Regions from separate parts of the Metabacillus sediminis genome, predicted to be linked through region 2. Evidence: riboswitches for the same ligand, from Rfam matches in the RefSeq annotation. Region 2 holds a riboswitch; the other holds the start of a gene.
The links. A riboswitch is a leader RNA that binds a small molecule or an ion and turns the genes downstream of it on or off. The one in region 2 is predicted to bind preQ1.
Positions count from the first base shown of each region.

Region 1: another riboswitch for preQ1. It lies ahead of queC (7-cyano-7-deazaguanine synthase QueC); the one in region 2 lies ahead of WCV65_RS02830 (QueT transporter family protein).

Region 1 is NZ_CP147407.1:1,470,057-1,473,325, forward strand. It holds gene WCV65_RS07785 (hypothetical protein) at 1-263, shown strand, start outside; gene WCV65_RS07790 (DUF2254 domain-containing protein) at 446-1,786, opposite strand; PreQ1 riboswitch class I at 1,869-1,913, shown strand; gene queC (7-cyano-7-deazaguanine synthase QueC) at 2,066-2,725, shown strand; gene queD (6-carboxytetrahydropterin synthase QueD) at 2,722-3,162, shown strand; gene queE (7-carboxy-7-deazaguanine synthase QueE) at 3,155-3,269, shown strand, end outside.
Region 2 is NZ_CP147407.1:520,236-523,504, reverse strand. It holds gene WCV65_RS02845 (dynamin family protein) at 1-1,143, opposite strand, end outside; gene WCV65_RS02840 (excisionase family DNA-binding protein) at 1,612-1,842, opposite strand; gene WCV65_RS02835 (hypothetical protein) at 1,913-2,044, shown strand; PreQ1 riboswitch class I at 2,142-2,186, shown strand; gene WCV65_RS02830 (QueT transporter family protein) at 2,193-2,678, shown strand; gene WCV65_RS02825 (NAD(P)H-binding protein) at 2,722-3,269, opposite strand, start outside.

The DNA of each region.
Region 1 (3,269 bases), 950 kb from region 2:
CAGTATTCATGCTTTTAGGGGTTATTTATGGTCTTTCCTTATTCTGGGGACCAGTCATTTGGGGCTCGATTGGACTGATTTTTGGTATGATATCTGGCTTTTCTGTCGAATATTTATACAAGAAAAAAAGAAAAGAGCCTTTCTTAAAAAAACATGAAAAAGAGGTAGTTATTATTCTGCATATTGAGGATTCATTGACAGAACGGGTAAAAAAAATCATTCAGAGTCATGGTGCGAAAGGAATCGGAACAGTAAAAAAATAAGAAAAAGCTGTATTCAGGTGGTCTTTTAATGCGTCTCGCCTTTTTATACCTTTTTTTACCTGCTCCAGTGCTTTCTCACCTTCCGCTCCAATCAGCATAACCCATATTTGTTCATAGCACCTATACAAAAAGCAAAGCCCCCGGAATGATCACACAAGGTATCACGGAGGTTTCAATACTAATCATTTGCTCTCATCAGAAATCCCCTTTTTAATTCCCTCAAATTGACCATCTCTGCAGCAGGCGTGAGCCAGTTTTTGAAACTGATGGTTAAGATAGGACCGATCAAGGCTGATCCAATCAACCTCTTGCAGCCCTTCAAGAATATAGCATGAAAATTTCCAGATGATGTCTTTTACTTCTTTTTCATTGTTTTCCGCCACTATGGTAAGGGCAGACAAAATGGAATGCATAACGGCTGTGTCTTCTTTTCCATGGTGTCTGATCAGATAAAAGCTTTTATAAAGCAAATCCTCAAAGGAGGGTTTATGAAAAATGACACGCAGTCTTTGTGCTTCATCCGTATAATAGGGTGTTGGAGTGTAGCTTTTCCCAAGACGGGTTAGAATCCGTGCAATATGCTCAACCGCATTTGCAGTTGTATATGGATCGTTAAATGCCGGAGAAATGGATCGAATGGCAATCTCTGAAAGCTTTTGGATGCCAAACCCCACATCCCTGACAGGCTCTTGCTCGGGTATGATCAGAATCTGATTCAGCAGGCTGTCAGCATCGCTTAGCTCATCTTGTCCCCAATAGGTAAGCAGAGGTGTTCCTTCATCTACGTAGCTGCCTAATGATTTTTCAACTTTTATGGTTATCTTTGATTTTTCAGCTGCCTGAATCAATTCCCGTACTTGCACGTGCTGTATGTATCCGGCTTTTTTGCTCTTCAGCTGTCTGTCTATTCCTGAAGTGATTTCTTCCGCTCCAGCGTAATCTCTCATGGCATTAAGGCTTTGATCTTCTTCATAATTTTCCTTCCACGCCTTCATTGTTTTGCTTGCGATTTGAAAGATCAGGTTGCTGACCTTAATTGACGCGACCGAATGATGGATAAAGTAGACAAACGCAGCAAGGCATGCGAAAGCAACACCGATGGCTAGAGCGGGGACAATAAACAAATCGCCGCTTTTACCCTTTGCTAAAAGCAATAGTACAATCGTATAAACAAATCCGCCGGTAAACATGCCAAGAACGCGCTGAGAGCTGCGGTCAGACGTAAAGTTCTGCAAAGCTCTTGGAGAAAACTGGGCTGCATAAGTAGTCAACACGACCAAAATAGAAGAAAACGTGATGGTCGTCATGGTTAATAGCGATGTGGCGATCGAGCTTAAAATGGTTTGAGCAAGCTGCATATCAGATAGAAACAGGTCAGGTATGTAATCGTATAATTCCGTATGTTTTGAAGCATATTGGTCAAGAGCCATACTCACATATGCCAGTAACAGGGCAATCATTCCATAAATCAAAGGGATAAACCAGAAGCTGGCTCTTACTTGCAAAAAACGGTTCTTTTCCATAAATGCTCCTCCGGTTATTGGCAGACGGCCATTTTTAATGTATAGTGAACAGGTCAGCTAAATACAAATCCGTTTCAAATGAACGGGAGAGGTTCTAGCACAACCCTCTATAAAAAACTAAGGACAGCAATATCAAAGGCGTTCCTTGGATATTGTTTTTGTTTTTTTATAGACCATTCGCTAAGGCACCTCTATTGGGGTGCCTTTATTATTTCACCGAATTGAATCATGATAAACATGGTTGTGACTGGAAGCTCCGTCAACAGGAGGAGATTCAACATGAAAAAAGAAAAAGCGTTAGTTGTCTTTAGCGGAGGACAGGACAGCACAACATGCCTGTTCTGGGCACTAAAGAATTATAAAGAAGTAGAAGCCGTCACATTTAATTATAATCAGCGCCACAAGCTTGAAATTGAGATTGCCGAATCCATTGCAAAAGAGCAGGGCATCCGGCACCACGTCCTGGACATGTCCCTTTTGAATCAGCTTGCACCGAACGCATTGACAAGAAATGATATTGTAATTGAACAAAAAGAAGGCGAGCTCCCATCGACTTTTGTTCCTGGCAGAAATTTGCTGTTTCTATCATTCGCATCCGTTCTGGCCAATCAGATTGGGGCCAGGCATATCATTACCGGTGTTTGTGAAACAGATTTCAGCGGCTATCCGGATTGCCGGGATCAATTTATAAAATCATGCAATGTGACCGTAAACCTGGCCATGGATGAGCAGCTTGTCTTCCACACACCGCTTATGTGGCTTAACAAAGAAGAAACGTGGCAGCTTGCAGATGAATTGGGAGCCCTTGATTATGTCCGGACGAAAACCCTCACATGCTATAACGGAATTCCGGCAGATGGCTGCGGGGAATGCCCGGCATGTGTGTTACGAAAAAATGGCCTTGAAGCCTATTTGAACAAAAAGGAGGCGGCGCAATGATTCAGCAGATTTACCCTCAAGTGAACCATGACTATCAATATGAGCTCAATAAAGACATGCATCTGTCTGCCGCCCATTATGTTCCTCATGAGAGTGCAGGCCCGTGCCGGAATGTTCATGGTCATACGTATTTTGTGAATGTTACGATTGCCGGAGACACGCTTGATGAGTCAGGGTTTCTTGTAAACTTCAAAACGCTGAAAAATCTTGTTCATGGACAATTTGATCATACGATTTTAAATGAGCATGCCCTTTTTCAGTCCGGGAGTCCAGAAGATTTTCCGACGACAGAAGTAGTTGCCCGAAAAATAAGTGAAGTGATTCAGGCAGAATTGGATCAGCTTCCCGGCAAGCCTGTCTGTGTACAGGTATTTGTCAGAGAAACACCGACAAGCTATGTGGTCTTTCGTCCGAAGAAGGTGAAAAGCAATGGCTGAAACGATTCCGGTTCTTGAAATTTTCGGCCCGACGATCCAGGGGGAAGGGATGGTCATCGGCCAGAAAACAATGTTCATTCGAACGGCAGGCTGCGACTATTCCTGTT
Region 2 (3,269 bases):
GACTAACAGCTGGCGTGTGTTCAAATCGAGCAGCTCCTCGACCATCCAGTTTGCCTGCTGGCCGATCTCCACTTCATTTTCAAGACTCCATTTCTTGACTGCGTCAAACAGTTCCACGGTTTCTTCCAAGCCGGAAATATGATTCGTTTTCCAGCTTACAAGGTTTTCAGCCTGATAAACTTGATTGCCGGAGATGCTGTCCGGAAAAAGATCATTCCAGGCGAGAACTGCCGCTGATGACAGAATGGCATGATTGGATTCTGACATTATCAGCCAGTTAACGAGGAAGCCGGGCAGTACGCTTGAAAGCTCCTTCGTCGTGTAATGGCCGCTGATCAAATGAAGATACGTTTCCTCATGCTGCTTCGACAGCTTTCTCCAGGAATGCGTCTGCTCACCTTCTAGCGTTTGAAAGACTTGATTAAAATGAATCAGCCATGGCAAATAAGCAGGCTGTCCTGTGTACGAATTCCATAAAGAGAGAACGAGCTCCTCAAAATGCCCCGGGCTGACCTGATAAAGGCTGACAAGAACATCATTAAAATAGGAAGGCTCGAACCGCTCTGTCAGTCCGCGGACTATGTATGACTTAAGAACATCTGCCCATTCGAGGGACTGAGTGCGAATCGTTTCATTTGAAGCAAGCTCCACAGCATTTTCCCAATCCTTATTCTCTTCAAAAAAAGCACGGGCAATTAATGAGATATTCTGATAATCCGGATCGAGCGCCACCGCTTTTTTGATGGAATGAACCGCTGCATCCTGCTTTTCCTGCTGCAGGTACAAAGAGAACAGCTGCAAGGCTACCTCAACCTTTAATACGAGGCTATCCGTCTCGATGCTTTTATATAAATCCAAAGCAGAAGCATCCATACCAAGCTCCATATAAGCATCGGCCATGTTTTTTCTTGCCCACTGAGCGAGCCCGCTCGTGATATGCTCCCATTTAAAAATCGCTGCTTCATAATCCTTGTTGTGAAAGTACACCTCACCCTGGGCAAAGCGTATTTCCGACGCATCCCCATCCTCTTTTACATGCTCATCAAGCAGCATCGTCCCTAATACCTGGACCGGGTGCACTCCGGTATCCGGTGCCAGTTCTTCAAAATATGTTTTCTTGCTTAAACGCGTTTCTGCAATCATGATTTTCCTCCAAAAAAATAGAGTATGTAGGTTTTAATTTCCCTGTCTATGATTCATTTACACCTCATAGGTATCTATTCTCATATTCTATCACTGATTTTTTTCATGACATTGCAAAATGATTTCATTTTCAATACAGATAAGACACCGGTGTAAAATTTACGGTTTGATTTTCCAACTAAAATGGGTTATTTATAAAAATCCCTTCTAAACTTGGCTGTTGATTTCCGCTGCAGGCGTTCGCTTTCCGCGGGGCGGGCGGTGAGCCTCCTATGCGCTGTGCGCATGCGGGGTCTCACCTGTCCCGCTGCTCCCGCTGGAGTCTCACGCCTTCCACTCCAATCAACAGGTGTTAATATATCAATTGTATGCATTAACAAAGCCAAAAGAAAAACCTTCCAAAGCATCAAATGAGAAACAAAATAAAAATGCCGGGAGATGAGGATCTCCCGGCATTTTTATATTAAATCAATCCTCATCCTTCACATCTGGATCTTCTGGAATTGGCTCGTTTCTCCACTCCTCCAGCTGCTTCTTCGCCTTCTCAAGCTGGTCTAAGTGTCCGTTAAATTGCTCTTTATTAATCATATAAACCTGTCCGTCATATACATAGCGGATTTTGTTCTGATGAACAAGTGCCTCAATATACGTCTCTGGCAGGGAAAGATATTCGGCTGTTTCTTTAATGGTTAAATACAAACGGAATTCCTCCTCTATGGGGTTTATTATAACGAATTGGGGGAGGATGGGTAAATAGGAGCCGCTGAGATTGGTTTTAACGGTGGGGTTGCCGATTGTAGGCGGATTCTTTATGACAGCGGAAAACTTAGTATCGATTACGGGCAAACCTTCTTCAGCACCCTATAATGATGTGAAAATGCGATTCCGTTTTGTTGAATAGCAACATTGTGCTGCTGAAAATGGGTTTTACGCTCCGCACTGTTAAATCAACACCTTTCTATTTACAAAAACTCTCAGGCGTACTATAATATCTACTTTCGGTCGTGGTTCGAAATCCTCCCACGAAAAAAAACTAAGGAGCAGGAAAAATGAATACTAGAACAGTAGTAGCCAATGGAATTTTAGCTGCGATTTATATTGCGGTTTCATTCATTATACAGCCGATCGCATTTGCGGCGTTTCAGTTCCGGGTGCCGGAAATGCTGAATCATCTCATCGTATTTAATAAGAAATATTTTTTCGGGATTGTGCTTGGAGTGTTTATATCCAATCTGCTTTTCTCTCCAATGAAAGCCTATGATCTCATCTTCGGGACAGGCCAATCGATTATCGCGCTGCTGATTACGATTCTGGCAGCAAAATTCATTAAAAACACATGGGCCTTGATGATTGTGAATACGCTTGTTTTTACCTTCACGATGTTCATCATTGCCTGGGAACTGCACTTAGCCTTCGATCTTCCGTTTTGGATCACTTGGGCAACCACTGCGGTTGGCGAGTTTGTCGTTATGGCCGCCGGGATGCCAATTGTTTACGCTTTGAACAAACGCCTGAAATTCAAAAATTTCGTCTAATACAAAAAAACTGCTCCCCAGATTGAACCGGGAAGCAGTTTTTTTAATTCATATGAACGACCTTTTTGACTGGACCTTCTTGTTTATGTTCCTCTGATTTTTCAATCAAGTGCTGCAAATGCCGTTTATAAAGGTACATCACAATGATATGCACCTTGGCCTGAGATATCCGGTAGAGAATCCATGGGAGAGACGGTCTGTATTCATGAATGGCAATGATGCATTCCTGTGTACCCGGTATTTGTCTGAACTCTATTCTCCCCCTGCTGCCATCCATTATTTTTGCAAAGGAACCGCCGGTTATATAATAAAGAGCCCGGTTCGAGGAGCTCCGTTCAGGGGCATAGCTTAGCTCCATAATCGGCTTTTTAAAGCCGATTAAACGGAACCGGCTTACCCTCTGCTGATTCGTCTCAACCTCCAATAGAGGACGGGCAAGCTTTGAAAGCCAGTTCATGTAATGATCCCCTGTCCAATCGGCATCTTTCCCCTCCGGTAGCAGGATGCGCTGAACGGAACGGACGTCCGATACGCCTGAACTTTTAGAAGAAGAGGATGCAGTCTTCTTTTTCTTCTGTTCCTTTTTCTCTT